3 regions of the Halobacillus amylolyticus genome follow, and region 1 is predicted to be linked to each of the others. Evidence: riboswitches for the same ligand, from Rfam matches in the RefSeq annotation. Region 1 holds a riboswitch; each other region holds the start of a gene.
The links. A riboswitch is a leader RNA that binds a small molecule or an ion and turns the genes downstream of it on or off. The one in region 1 is predicted to bind cobalamin.
Positions count from the first base shown of each region.

Region 2: linked by a shared signal. The riboswitch ahead of MUO15_RS11960 (ribonucleoside-diphosphate reductase subunit alpha) and the one ahead of MUO15_RS18885 (acyl-CoA thioesterase) in region 1 are both predicted to bind cobalamin.
Region 3: linked by a shared signal. The riboswitch ahead of MUO15_RS04545 (hypothetical protein) and the one ahead of MUO15_RS18885 (acyl-CoA thioesterase) in region 1 are both predicted to bind cobalamin.

Region 1 is NZ_CP095075.1:3,750,973-3,756,084, reverse strand. Features, by position in the region: gene MUO15_RS18895 (FN3 associated domain-containing protein) at 1-200, opposite strand, end outside; gene MUO15_RS18890 (DsbA family oxidoreductase) at 524-1,249, shown strand; gene MUO15_RS18885 (acyl-CoA thioesterase) at 1,337-1,810, opposite strand; cobalamin riboswitch at 1,947-2,133, opposite strand; gene MUO15_RS18880 (hypothetical protein) at 2,276-2,650, opposite strand; gene MUO15_RS18875 (LCP family glycopolymer transferase) at 2,857-3,789, shown strand; gene MUO15_RS18870 (TrkH family potassium uptake protein) at 4,237-5,112, shown strand, end outside.
Region 2 is NZ_CP095075.1:2,316,426-2,321,537, reverse strand. Features, by position in the region: gene MUO15_RS11965 (ribonucleotide-diphosphate reductase subunit beta) at 1-313, opposite strand, end outside; gene MUO15_RS11960 (ribonucleoside-diphosphate reductase subunit alpha) at 329-2,560, opposite strand; cobalamin riboswitch at 2,790-2,969, opposite strand; gene MUO15_RS11955 (class I SAM-dependent methyltransferase) at 3,501-4,181, shown strand; gene MUO15_RS11950 (YnfA family protein) at 4,275-4,601, shown strand; gene MUO15_RS11945 (nucleotidyltransferase domain-containing protein) at 4,843-5,112, shown strand, end outside.
Region 3 is NZ_CP095075.1:859,235-864,346, reverse strand. Features, by position in the region: gene MUO15_RS04555 (bifunctional 2-methylcitrate dehydratase/aconitate hydratase) at 1-121, opposite strand, end outside; gene mmgD (citrate synthase) at 213-1,328, opposite strand; gene MUO15_RS04545 (hypothetical protein) at 1,395-1,631, opposite strand; cobalamin riboswitch at 1,800-1,999, opposite strand; gene MUO15_RS04540 (helix-turn-helix domain-containing protein) at 2,207-3,016, opposite strand; gene MUO15_RS04535 (hypothetical protein) at 3,448-3,831, shown strand; gene MUO15_RS04530 (hypothetical protein) at 4,018-4,359, shown strand; partial or broken gene MUO15_RS04525 (ATP-binding protein) at 4,726-4,899, opposite strand.

The DNA.
Region 1 (5,112 bases):
GTATAGCCAGACAAATTCACCTCACCATCTGTGCCATTGTAAAGTTCAATTGCTTTGTTATAACTGCTGCCCTCTATGTATTCCGAGAAAAATAAATCACTTGGCACTTCGGCCGCATGACTTTGAGGGAGCCCGCTTGAAAATGGACTTAACGCCAATACAGCTGCTAACCCTGTGACGACCGTCTTTTTGAATCTCATTCAATTCCTCCTAAAATAGTGTTGTATAAATCTATCAATCTTCCCCAAGTATAAAAAAGATAATCTGATCATATCTATCCTTTTCATGTAAAAATTACAAATTGCATCAAAATACACAACATAAGACGTCTGACCACTAGAACCATTCCACCTCAGGTCATCCAGAAAATGGATGACCTGAGGTGGAATTCTTCCCCTAATCTGATAATGTTTAACTCGCTTCGATACCTTTCCTTTGAGCAAGGTACAATCAGATTAATGGCATTTCAAAGACTAGGCCCGTAAAATAATAAATGTGAGAGAATAACAATGAGGTGATAAATATGAAAATAGAAGTTTGGTCAGATTTTGTCTGCCCTTTTTGCTATATCGGAAAGCGTCGACTTGAAGAGGCACTTAACCAAGTAACAGACGGTGATCAAACAGAAGTCGTCTATAAGAGCTTTGAACTTGATCCGCAGGCACAGAAAAACACAGGAATCTCAAACGTCGAGAAGCTTGCTGCAAAGTATGGCAAAAGTATAGAAGAAGCACAAGAAATGAATAGAAATATGGAACAGCAAGCAGCCAGCGTTGGACTGACTTATAACCTTGATACAACAGTTCCTACCAATACCTTTGACGCTCATCGTTTGGCGAAATTTGCCGAGACGAAAGGACTGGGGAAAGAAGCAGCAGAACGGTTCTTTCGTGCTGTCCTCACTGAATCAAAGGATGCAGGAGACCACGAAACATTGCTTGAACTTGCTCAAGAAGTTGGTTTAAATGGCGATGAGGCAAAAGAGGTACTAGCGAGCGAACAATATGGTGAGGTTGTGCGTGCGGAGGAAGCTGAAGGAGTGGAGATCGGAGTCCAAGGTGTACCTTTCTTCGTCATCAACCGCAAGTATGCGATCTCAGGCGCTCAGCCTAAAGAGATTTTTGTGGAAAGCTTGCAAAAAGTAATCGATGAAGAAAAAGAAACACCCTCCATCCAAAGCCTAACTCCAGATGGTAAGGATGCAGCTTGCACAGACGAAAGCTGTGAAACCCCAAATAACAACAACTAAGAGGAAGCGTGGTGTTTCCTTCTTTTCTAAATCCTTCCACCCCAGGTCATCCATAATTTGGATGACCTGGGGTGGAATTTTCTGTAATTACCTCAAGGTGGAGCGGTTTTTACGGTGTTCTTTTCTCGCTGGAGCTGTTTCGTACAGTCTCACCTCTTCTTCTGTTTCAGGTATAACTTGGGGAACCGGAGTCGGCCTCCCATTTGAATCGACAGCTACCATTGTAAGAAACGATTCTGTCGTCATTACTTTTTCCCCTTGAAGCAAGTCGTCAGCAAACACTTTTACATACACTTCCATTGAAGAACTCCCTGTATATGTAACACACGCTTCAAGTGTCAAAGCATTCCCAACCTTCGCAGATGATAGAAAATCTACCGAATCTATCGACGCTGTTACAACAACACAGTTCGAGTGTTTCATTGCTGTCAAAGCAGCAATTTCATCAATATAAGCAAGTACCTTCCCGCCAAAAATGGTATCCAAATGATTAGTGTCTGGCGGAAGCACTAGCCGGGTCTGCATCATTTTTGAAGCTTGTACTGGTATAGCATTAGCCATGTTCCTCTCCCTCTCTACACAAAAAAATACACCTTCACTAAAGAAGATGTTTACTGATCTATGAGAATTCAAAAAATGGCACAGCTAGAAAAACTGAAATCTCATCACGTAACACCCTCCTATCTCCCGTAGGAAAAACATGTTCTTCTTTATGGCAGGTCTCCTGGCTCAGAATCAACAGCTCCTCCTCCTTCCCATTTCATTAATAGCGAAACAGTGGAAATTGAAAAGCTTCCTCTTCACAGTGGCGGGACCGCGTTGGAATTACACCAATCTTCCCTTTTCAGCTTCGAAACGAAGCCACCATAAAGCCTGTTAAATTATCGAGGATTACTCCCCTACTATAACTATCTACGAGAACAACCCTAAAGTCAAACATCACTCCATATTCTTCCACCTCAGGTCATCCAGATATTGGATGACCTGAGGTGGAAGAATATGGTTGTTTGTATGTGTAATTTTTAGTCAGCGAACCCATTTCACTATCATTTTGACAATGAAGTAAACCGTGCAAAAAGCTAGAAATCCTAACACACTTACAGCTGCATCATTAAATTCCATGGCACCTCTCCCTGTTATTTTTTGCTGAATCTCAACAGCGAGAACGAATACAAGCACCATGGAAAGTGTAAAGAAAAACGATATTGCCGTTACGCTCCATTTAGCAAGTGCATGAAATACTATATCTACAAAAATTAGCCCTATGATGCCAAGTAACCCAATAATCCAAAAGTGAAGCTCTTTATCAGAAAGATTCCAGCCTAAGGATTCGGAGAGGTTTAAAAATAAATCGTGAAACATATTTACAATCTCTGCCAACAACTGAATCATTTCTCTCATTCCATACCACCTATTTCTTCTTTCCTCAACCAACTTATTAAAAGACTATAGTTCATAGTAGCATATTCCACCTTCATATCGCCTATGAACATTAAATTATACTCTTTTCAATTATTTATAAGTTTCTGATAATGACTTTTACAATAATCACCATTAACAGTATAATAGATAAATAGTTCATGTATTTTACATAATCGAGGTGAATTATGGGACGTAAAGAAACGAAGAAAAAGGAGAGGAAGAAGGGCCGGTGGTGGAAAATTGCGCTGCTCGTCATCGCATTCCTGCTCATAGGCGGAGGGGTCTATGCATTCACGATCTTCAATAACGTCAAAAATACCGTCAATCATAAATTGCACGAAAATGTACCCTCCATAGACACAGCTGTAACAGATAAGAAATTAGACAGTAATGAACCAATCAACATCTTATTGCTCGGTGTAGATGAACGCGAGAACGACCAAGGTCGGTCTGACACAATGATTGTCATGACGCTTGATCCTAATAACGATCAAATGCAGCTCGTAAGCATCCCCAGGGATACAAAAGTAGAAATTGCCGGGGATGGGCGCATTACTCGAATTAATCATGCCTATGCATACGGCGGAAGTGACATGGCGGTTAAAACGGTCGAGAACTTTCTCGATATCAATATCGATTATTATGTAACCATGAACATGGAGGGATTGGCACAACTCGTAAATGCCGTGGATGGTGTCACAGTAAATAATGATATGGCGTTTACTCAAGACGGTTTTCAGTTCCCGAAAGGTCAACTACAACTTTCGGGCGAACAAGCCCTCTCTTATGTACGGATGCGTAAAGAGGATCCCGAGGGAGACTTGGGTCGTAATGAGCGGCAGCGACAGGTCATTCAAGGTATCATTGAAAAAGGGGCTAGCCTGAATATGCTCAGTCAGATTGATGAAGTCATGGGTGTGTTAGGTACTAATATGAAAACAAACATGGAGTTTAGCGATATGCGCCGCCTGGCAATGAATTATAGCAGTGCACGTAAAAACGTTTCCACCTATCAAATGTCAGGTAATGCCATTACAAGCTCAGGAATGTATTTGATTGAAATGCCTGAGCAGGAAGTTCAAAAAACCCATGATATGATCGTTAACTTCGGCTCATAGAACAAAAGAGTAAAATGCCCAGGAAGTGGGGAGACACTTAAGTTCGGAAGTGCACGTTCGGTTGAAACCGGCATGCCCTATGCACCCCGAACTTCTTATCCCGGTTGGGGGAGTGTCCTAAGATAGGCTTGCCCACATTCAGTGGCCGTGACAAGCCTATAACCTCTGAGCAGTTAAGTGCTTCCAGACGATGTGGCCACATGTCAAATTTATCAATAGAGAAGTGTCTTATCACTTAATGATCAACGAGAACACCGTCTACCTACAAAAGGAAACGGTGTTTTTGTTTTACAAAACCAGAGACAGCGCTAAATACCCAGCTCTTTAATAATGAGTGTTCCATTCAACCAGCCAGGGAATGAAAAGTCATTTTTCCCCTATTGTCATTTCGTCATTTTATATATAGAATCCACTACATAGGTTTTGTTTTAGTGAGGAGTAATATCGATGTCGCGTAACAGCCCCATTTTTAAACGTCATTTTATTGATCGTCTATCACCTTTTCAAATCATTGTTCTATTCTATGTTTCAGCTGTTTTCCTATCAACACTGCTTATAAGCCTCCCGTTTTTACATAGAGAGGGAGTCCACTTAAGCTTTATTGATAGTTTATTCACGGGTGTCAGTGCTGTGAGTGTGACTGGGTTATCTGTCGTATCAACAGCGGAAACGTTCAACACGGCTGGGTACTTTGTACTCATGTTCATTCTTCAATTCGGCGGAATTGGTGTAATGACATTAGGTACTTTTATATGGTTATTACTTGGCAAGAAAATTGGTCTTAAAAGCCGGCAGCTTATAAAAACAGATCAAAATCGCACCACTTTTTCTGGACTAGTAAAACTTATAAGACAAATCCTAATCATTATCGTTGTCATTGAACTAATCGGTGCTCTCCTACTGGGCATTTATTTTACGAACTATTTTCCAACTACAGGAGAGGCCTTTGTTCAAGGGTTGTTCGCATCAGTGAGCGCCACAACCAATGCCGGTTTTGATATAACCGGTTCATCACTTGTTATGTTTGAGAATGATTATTTTGTTCAATTCATAAATATGCTCTTGTTAACACTTGGTGCTATTGGGTTTCCTGTATTAATCGAAATGAAAGATTACCTTACTCGCCGCCATGACAACAGTGTTCAATTCTCGTTATTTACGAAATTGACTTCTGTAACCTTTGCAGCATTAGTTGTAGCAGGGGCTATCCTTATTTATTTGTTTGACCGTACCCACTTTTTCGCGGAAAAGACATGGCAGGAGTCTTTGTTCTTTTCTCTTTTTCAATCAGTGACGACTAGAAATGGTGGCCTTGCTACTATG
Region 2 (5,112 bases), 1.4 Mb from region 1:
CAGTCAGATAGTCCGTAACCTTTCCAGCATAATCGGTTTGAATCGAATCAAGAAACGCAAGCAAACCGATAATTTTTTTAAAAGAAGCCTGTTCTTGGTCCGTTAACTGAGGCCACTGTTTTAAATCATTGCTCATATTAATTTCGTTTGGAATCCAAAAGTTCGCGAGCATTCGCTTGTACATGGGATAAGCCCAAGAGTAACGGGTATCATCCCAATTGAGTACGTTTGAGCTTCGGCCGTTAACAATGCCTGTCGAAGCATTCGGCGCTTCAAGATCGACAAGTTTTCGCTTATGAATGGCAGTATCCAATTCCATCAACCTCCTTTAGGATGAGCAGCTCTCACAATCGTCATATTCCCCTTGACTAGAGGTAGAGCGCGTATAATAAGTCGTCTTCAATCCCTGTTTCCAAGCATCCAAATGCAGGGCAAGCAGTTCCTTAGCTTTAATTGAGTTACGAACATAGATATTGAAGGATATCGACTGATCGACATATCTCTGGCGCGCCGCATTCTGCCTTATGCTTGTATGCTGATCAATATCGTACGCTGACTTATAATACCAATACGTTTCTGCGCTTAAATCTGGGGCCGTCACAGGAATTTTGTAATCCTTTTTCTCCTCGGAATAAAACTTTTTGAAAATCGGATCAATGCTCGCTGTGCTTCCGGCAATAATTGAGGTGCTGGAGTTCGGGGCCACAGCCATTAAATATCCATTACGCATTCCCCTCTCGGCCACGTCACGTTGCAACTGTTCCCAGTTCCAAGTACTATCTTGATCAAACGACCGTTTAACAAAAAATGCTCCTGTATCCCAATCCGACCCTTCAAATAACGGATAACTTCCTTTTTCGCGGGCAAGCTGGTTGCTGGCAAGGATGGAGTAGTAAGCAATTCCCTCATACACTTCCTTCGTATAGTCAACTGCTTCATCTGATTCCCAGGCGATTTTTTCCTGAGCGAGCAAGTGGGCCCAGCCAAACGTACCGAGGCCAATGCCGCGATAGGATTGATTCGTTAACTGTGCTTGTTTTACAGGAATCGAATTTTGATCAATGACATTATCAAGCATCCGGACTTGGATCGGAATCAGCCTTGCAAGAACACCAGCTGGAACCGCGCGACCTAGGTTCACACTTGATAAGTTACAAACAACGAACTCACCTGGTTCTTGAACAGTAATGATTTTGCCATCCTTAATGTATTGCTCCTCCTGTACGGTAGGGCTCTGATTTTGAGTGATTTCCGTACACAAATTACTGCAGTATACCATCCCTTTATGGCTGTTTGGGTTCATGCGATTGACTTCATCACGGTAAAACATGTATGGTGTTCCCGTTTCAAGCTGGCCAACCATGATTCGCTTCATCACTTCAATCGCGGGTACGATTTCTTTTGACAAATCAGGGTTCTCAACACAAGCGTAATAACGCTGACGAAACGAACCATTCCCGCGTGCTTCATCAAAATGATCTTCGAGTGAAAAGCCCATTACGGAGCGAACTTCGTGTGGGTCAAACAAGTACCAATCCTCACGCTTCTCAACGGCTTCCATAAACACATCCGGAATCGATACGCCTGTAAACAAATCGTGTGTCCGCTGTCGTTCGTCACCATTATTCAATCGACTGTCGAGGAAAGGGAAAATATCCTTATGCCACACATCAAGGTATACAGCCACCGCCCCTTGCCGTTGACCGAGCTGATCCACACTGACGGCCGTATTATTAAGCTGCTTCATCCATGGTAGCACCCCGGAGGAAACGCCTTTAAAGCCACGAATATCACTGCCGCGGCTGCGGATTTTTCCTAAATAAACACCGATTCCGCCACCGTGTTTGCTCAAATTTGCCACATCCGTGTTCGTATCATAAATTGACTGCAAGCTGTCATCGACGGTATCAATAAAGCATGAGCTCAGCTGACCATAACGTTTGCCTGCATTTGCCAAAGTCGGTGTCGCCACCGTCATATAGAGATGACTCAAGGCCCAATACGATTCTTTTACCAAATCTAAACGTTTCGAATGATCTTCTTGTGCCATTAACGTCATCGCAATGATCATAAACCGCTCCTGAGGAAGTTCAAATACAAGCCCTGATTTCGATCGCGCTAAATATCGATCCCCGAGCGTTTTTAAACCAATGTAAGTAAACAAATGATCACGATCAGGCGCAATCGCTGCTTCAAGCTCATCGATTTCCTGTTTCGAATAAGAAGTAAGTAGATTCGAACTATAAATTTCCTCGTCCATTAACAACTCAATCAAATGATGCAGTCCCGCATAGGGCTCATTTATCCCGCGATTACGGACCGACTCCTCATACATCAGCTCAAGCTGTATCCGCGCTGCGAGATATGTCCAGTCCGGTTCCGTCTCACTAATCTCCGCCAAACACTCCAAGATCAGCGCCTTCGCCTGCTCATCGTGCCCCATCTGACCCAGATTCATTGAAGGCAGCTTGTCCAACAATCGCTGGATATCAAGCGACAGGAAATTTCCCCTCTGACGTTCCAACCAATCATGCCAATCTAATGTATGTACCATCTCCATCAAAATCACTCCTTTACAACAGCTTTTGGAAAAGGTCATGTGGGAATCCCTGATGAGAAAGGGTCCGCCACATCGCATTCACGCTGTCTGAATAATTAGCCATAAAAAAATCCGCTCATTAAATTGAGCGGATGAAACCATGAAACGAAAGTGTACACGTCCCCAAATAGCAAATGAAGACGCCTGTTCATTCCATCGCCTCATCTTCTCAATCCCCGAAGAAGTAGAAACTTTCTAGCGTAGAAAGACAGGTCTCCTGACTTAACGCTCATTTCGACTCCGGCCCTTCCCATGCATTTGTGCACAGTGGATTCTCCGTTTCGAGAGCGATAACAGTTGCGGGGGCAGTTCCGGACTTACACCGGATTCCCTATTAAGCCTAGTGGCATCTTCTCTTCGCTAATACAATATATAGTGTTATTTTAATGTTTTGTTAGCTTATCTTGTGTTTTTATCATAACGAAGATTGTAGAACCGTGCAACAGTTTTTTACTGAATGGGAATAAAGAAGTGTTAAATGTAACGGATCACAGAGGAATAGAATGGCAGATGTAGAATTACTACTAAGAGGGAGTGAGAAAGGGGAGAACCGTGTGCCCATCGATAATTCATCTATTTCATTATTCCTCTGATTTTATCGATTATGGCTGTATCGGATTACTATGGGCCATGAAGTCTAAGCGAAGATACTTGATCCTATTCTCCTTGTTATAGTCGGTGGTATCATTTACTTTTATGGGGCGTTTGGCGTTCTTGAAGGAATTGCTGTATCCACGGTGATTGGAATTCCCCTGATTTCGCCGGATATATAGTTTGCTGATTCCTTTAATCATAAGTTTTTGTTAAGTATTGAGAAAGCAGCGTACTCTTAGTAATACTACTTACCCTATAAAGCGTTCCAGCAAATTATAAACACGAAAACCATAAGGAGGCAACATTAATGAATTCATTCAATTGGCATCAGGAGGCAGAAAAACAATGGGACGGACGAGCAGAATTCTGGAATGCCAACAGCAAGAATATGTGGGATGAGGGCAGTCGAAAAACGATCATTCCTTTTTTGCAGAAACATGTACAAATTGGGAGTAAAGTAGCTGACCTCGGATGTGGCGACGGATACGGGTCTTACAAGCTTGGAAAGGCAGGATATACCGTGACAGGGCTCGACCTTTCTGAGGATATGATAAAACGGGCTAATTCCCGGCTTGAGCAAGATAACTTGCAGTTCGTTCAAGGGGATCTCGTTAATCTCCCTTTTGAAAAAGAGAGCTTTGATGGAATTATGGCCGTGAATAGTCTGGAATGGACAGAAGTACCTTACAAGGGACTTGAGGAAATGAAACGCGTACTTAAACCAGGTGGGAAGCTATGCATCGGGGTGTTAGGTCCAACTGCGAAGCCTAGAATGAACAGTTATCGTCGCGTTTATGGAGAAAAAGTAATCTGCAACACAATGATGCCGTGGGAGCTTGAGCAAATGGCTGGGGAAACAGGCTGGAAACTTACAGACGGACATGGCGTTTATAAACGTGAGGTGGAGAAGAAGGACTTGTCTGGTTTACCCGTTGAACTTCGACAAGCGTTAACGTTTATGTGGGTCTTTATTTTTGAAAAGGAGTAAAAGGCCGTTCTATTTCACTACTATTGGTTGTTTACGGAAGTTAAGAAATTACACCCGGGTAAATCCTGCTGTAAAAAAGAGGTGGAGTTTAGAATGTTCATGGTGTTTATGCTGTTTCTTTTAGCCGGACTCGCTGAAATTGGCGGTGGCTATCTCATTTGGCTTTGGCTTAGGGATGGTAAACCTTTTTATTGGGGGATAGTTGGCGGATTTTCTCTAGTTATGTATGGGGTGATCGCAACGTTTCAAACCTTTCCTTCGTTTGGAAGGGTGTACGCAGCCTATGGAGGAGTTTTTATTATATTATCCGTCCTTTGGGGATGGCTAATTGATAAGAAAACCCCAGATACATATGATTGGGTTGGCGCGGTAATATGTTTAATAGGAGTGTCTGTGATGTTATGGGCACCCCGTAACTAGTTGTTAACTTAAATATCTCAAAGCTTTTAAAGAAAATTGCAGTGCCAACTTATCTGGCCTATGGTTCTTTTGAGAATATAAATGAAAGAGAACGTAAAATTACATACAAAAATATCCGTAAGCTGAAGCAGAAAGCACTCCCTGTTGAATACAGAAAGTCGTGGAGGACATTATGTGCATTGGAGTGACCCAACACTGCTGCCCGATATGAAAACTTTTTTAGAAAAGGGGGTGGAGGAAGATGAACCAACGACCACATCCGATAGAATCGGCGAAACAGTTTATTAAGAAACAATTCCCTAACTGCACAGGAGCATTACTTTCCGGGAGTGTTGTGCGCGGAGAAGAAACGGCAACATCGGATTTAGACATCGTTATTTTTGACGAAGGATACAAGAGTTCATATCGAGAATCACTTGTCGACCAAGGATGGCCGATCGAAGTGTTTGTTCATAATCTGAGTTCCTATAAGGAATTTTTTAAGAGTGATGTAGATCGTGGCAGACCATCT
Region 3 (5,112 bases), 1.3 Mb from region 1:
ATACATAACGCGCTGTCTTGAGCGCTTCCTCACTCGAAATCGTTCCATTGACCGCATAATCGGCAATTTGTTCCACTACTTGATCTGTTGATTGAGCTGTGTTCATTTTCACTTCTGTCATAACATTCTCCACCTCTCTTTAAAAATATGTACAGTGCCTCTCCGCCCGGTCGCAGCCGATCGGAGAGAAAGAAAAGTCAACTATCGCTTTTTTAAGGGTGAAGCCCACGTGGTCCTGTGTAATGTACGCGAGGTCTAAACAATTTATTATTGGAATGTTGTTCAAAAATGTGAGCACACAAACCTAATGTACGGGATGCGTAGAAGATCGGTGTGTACAGTTCGATTGGAATATCAAGCAAATAATAAACAGGTGCTGCGTAATAATCCAAATTTGGATATAAACCTTTTTCTTCACGTATAAGGGTTTCTCCTGCTTCACACATTTCGAATAAATCCATACGCCCTTTGTCCTCAGCAAGTTCGCGTAAGGCTTCCTTCATCAATGCAGCCCTTGGATCCATTTTCTTCATATAAACTCGGTGACCGAACCCCATCACTTTTTCTTTGTTTTTCAGCTTCTTATAGAGCAGGTAACGGAAACCTTCGATCGTTTCTCCTTCAAGCAGCATATACATGACCGCCTCATTGGCACCGCCATGTAAGTTTCCTTTTAAAGATGCCACGGCCCCAGTTAGAGCCCCGCAAATATCAGCATTCGTGGAGGCGATGACTCGTGCAGCAAAGGTGGAGTTCGGCATTTCATGTTCACTATAGACCATCAATGACTGATCGAAAATAGCTGCTTCACGTGCATTCGGTTCTTTTCCAGTAATCATATATAAAAAGTTATCACTATAAGGTAAGTCTTGTTTAGGCTTTACTGGCTTTTGGCCATGAAGAATATGGTAACTGTTTGCAACGATATTTGGGATTTTTGCCAAAAGAAGAATCGCTTTCTTTAAGTTTTCTTCTTCATTGCGCTCGTTTAACCTCTCATCATATCCTGAAAGCGCTGAAATCCCCGTACGTAATGCATCCATGGGGTGCGTTTTTTCCGGAAGCTGCTCAAACAGCCTAAAGAATTTGGGAGGAAGACGATATTCCTGCTTTAGTTCTTGCTGAAGTGATGCTCGTTCGCTATCATTAGGTAATGAACAATGTAACAAAAGATGGACCAAATCCAGGTATTTCTTTTCCTCCGCCAACTCGATTAATTCATACCCTCTGATCACAATTTCTTCAGCTTCTACATCCAAATAAGAAATGCCCGTTTCTGCAGCAATGACTCCGTCTAGACCGGGTTTATACACAGTTTGTTCTGCCATCAATGACCCTCCTAATATTGTCAACGCTAGGAAACCGCTTACAAAAGAGATGAATCCTTTATCCCTTTATAAGTCCCCATCTTCCTTTTTAGGGGTTCTAAATACCTCTTCATATATTTTCTCATAAGCCTTTTCGAGATTTTGTAAGTACACTTCTTTTTTCTCGGGTTTATATTCCTGGTTCATAACCTCAGCTCTCCACTGTGAATACTTTGTTCGCAATGGACAGCTTTGATCTGTAGCTAAATTGTTCATAATATAAGCTTTAAATAATTGGGAATAATACTCGACTGAACCAAACAAAGGGTACCTCCTCAAGCATGATGGTCACTAGATTTTTTAACCATTAAAAAAACAACTTCCAAAAGAAGTTGTTAAGCTGCGTATATTAAAATAAAACATGGTAATGAAACAAACCATGTAGCATTCCTGCTATTCTCGCCCTTAACACCTCCTGTCCGCGTAGGTTTTAGTGTTCGCTAAAAACAGGCAGGTCTCCTGGCTTATGATCATCGCTCCTCGAACCTTCCCATTTCCATACTCCATGAAAACAGTGGTTTATTCGAATTGCTCCCAAATACAGTTGCGGGACAGCGTCGGGTTCTAACCGAACTTCCCTTTTAAGCAGCTAAATGAATTCACTGAGCTGCACCTATTTCTACACCTATACAATTGTCTTCTTAAATATATCAAGTATTTTAAAAATTAACAAGAGTCCATCAGTTATTTTAATGGAATATTTTAGATGTCAAGTGTGGATGTCTGAGGACTTGTCATATCATTGTGAAGGTAGTTCGAAAAAAAACAGGATTTGAACTAATGTACAAACTAAAGAATTTAGCTTAATAAAATAGATTTCAACAAATAGAATTAAAAAATCAAGCTTCTTCATTTAACCAGTCATAATAAACGTTCGATGGGTCGGCCATGACCTCTTCCCGAACGATTTGAATGAAGGTTTCTTTTAGGCTTCCGTAAAAATAGCCAAGAAATGTTTTCCTGATTAATCCATGATGCTTTGCAAAAACGGATTGTTTGAATGTCTTATTAATCCTCTCGATGTAATATTCAATCGGTTGATTCAGGTTCGCTTTATTATAGGCACGTTGTACACTTTGCCAGGCTGATAAAATCTCCTTCGGTGATAAAAATGGACGAGCGACTTCAATAAAGGTTTCAGGTATGTAAGAAGGTAAATAGTCCGTGTCGAACACAGGTGCGCTTTTTTCTATATGAGTCTTGCTTTGCTCCGTTTCCGTTTCAGGTAAGAGATTCTCCTTAGGGGCATCGCCTTGGTGAGAAGAGGCTTGGGAGACGGGAGCGGACTCTTGTTTGATTTCTGTTTCTGGTAATCGTTCATCCCCATCTGCACGAAATACAAGGATGTTGACTCCTCGTTTCCCGTTTGGCCGGATGGTGGGTACGCGTGTGGGTAGCTGTTTGTTTACTAAGCAATTGATCGCCCGGATTACGGTGCTCCGGCTTTTGTTCGTTTTCTTCTGGATGGTTTCTAGTTTTGCGAAGGAAACACCTGGATATTTTACGGAATGCCGCCAAATATAACGTAAGACGGCAAGGGTTCCTTCTGAAAGTTCTTGTTTGTGGTGGAATAAGAACCCTCGAACGCGGAGGTTCAGTTCTTTCGTATTTGGAAACGATTGAAGGTTGCGAACAGCTTCTATATTCATCTTCCATTCATCCTCATTTCAGTTGGTCTACTTTTATAATCGAAATGAGGGAGCAGGTTGGTGTCGCTTCTGGTCTGAAAATGTGACTTTATTTGGTGCCGATGTTGGATTTCTGTTTCTGTATTTTTTTCAATTCTTTTTTATAAACGTTTTTTCAGCTTTGCTTCCGCCTATATTTCCATCCGTTGAACCGCTTCAGGACGGGAGTTTTCGAGGATCCATACCGTGTCATGTACAGTGTCAGATGGGGTGTCATGAAGCCTGTGTTGGTTTAAGCCCCAGCTTGTAGCCATGCAGACTGATTAAATAACACATTTCTACCAAGTAAAAGCAAACCTCTTCATTTTTTACTACCATGCTCTCTTTTACTTCTCAATAACAACTCTTGGACATACTATATACTAACTATCCGAATAAAATGAGGTTTTAGAATGAAAAAAGTCCTTCTTGGAGTTCTGGCAGTTAGTTCGATTCTTGTAGTCATATTCTTCTTTATGAATAAAAATGAGACACCGCAGAAACAAGTTAATGCAGATGACTCTACAGAAGTTGAAAGTGTAGATAAAACTCAATTTGATCTTAGGAAACAATCTGAATTTGTAGAAGAGGTTGCTGAAAAATTGGAATCTAAAGGCTATAGCTCGACTGGTTTAATCATGAGTCAAGACTACGAAAATGGGATAAACTATATTGTTATAATTTCGGAAGCTGAAAATAAAGGAAAGGCAACAAAAAAGGATATACAACAAACCTTTGAGAAGGTTGCTAAGTCCTATAAGTTAAAGCCATTTACTGTTCAGTTACAGGAAAAGTAACAGTAGAATTGGGATAAGTAATATTAAAAAATAAGATTAATGCTGTATATCAATCCTTCAGTAAAAGGGCGCTTATCTGTAGTAAAGATAAGCCTATTTTTTGTGGAAAAGCATTGAGTTCTTGGGGATGCTTTGAAATAATTGGCATTTGTAATGGTCCACTTAAGTAATTTAGAGGGGGATATTATGAGACAAATAACAATTAGTTTATCTCTTATAATTTTAGGAGTATGTATTTTTGCTGGAGCTTGGATGGTTTCTAGTGCAATAAATAATAGTGCTAGCTTTCAAAAAGGACTTGAACAAGTTAACGTGAATACAAAATCAGAGGAACAATTAATGGGTCATTTAGAATTAAAGGAATATTTAGGTGTAAGTGGCAAGCAATTAGAAAAAATATTGCCAAAGAAAGATGGTAATGTTACAAAAAGTAAAATTCCTTACATAAAAATTGGTTATGAGTATTACTTTCTTGTTAAAGCAATAGATAAGTGGCTAACAGAAACGGAGGCTGAAACATTTCGGTGATATATCTTGATAGAAAGTCTTCCATTAATACGAAGGGCGCGCTTGTTGAACAATCTTAAACAGGGCTATTTAGGCTTAGTATCGGAAGCGAGATGAGCGCAATCTTTCAAAATAGATTGCTCATCTGATCAATCATCTAATAAATCTCTGTTTTTCTTGAATGATTTCTTGAGAGATGTGTAGCACACAATAAACATAAATAATGCTATAAAGAAAGCTGTACTTAAGAGCTCGAAAATCTCCGTTACACTAGAAGGAATGCCATCAATTAATGCATATGTAATTATAAGAAGAACCAAGAAATTAACTGGACTAAAATGTGTAGGAAATGGCATTCATAAATGCATGCCACTTGCCACCTCAATTTTATCGATGTAATAAGGACTTTTTGTATCTAACACTTTCTCCAGTAAAAACAACTAAATGTGAATGATGGTTAAAGCGATCAATGACCGCCTCTATTAATATGGGATCCCCAAAGACGTGATTCCATTGGCCAAATTGTAAATTGGTTGTGGTTATGAGAATCTTAGTCACATAACCACAACCAATATTATAAAGTGAATAAAAAACTTACAGGCTGTCGAGACTTTCTCGACAGCCTGAGGAACTTCCCATCATTTTTTTGCATTTGGTTCTAGATCATTTCTTTATGGCTGGCGTTTTCTTGGTTGTTTCTCTTCTTTCCTTGCATGTTGCTGTGCGTTTTTATTTGAGAGCTTTTTGTTTCCTTGAGCCATGATTTTCACTCCC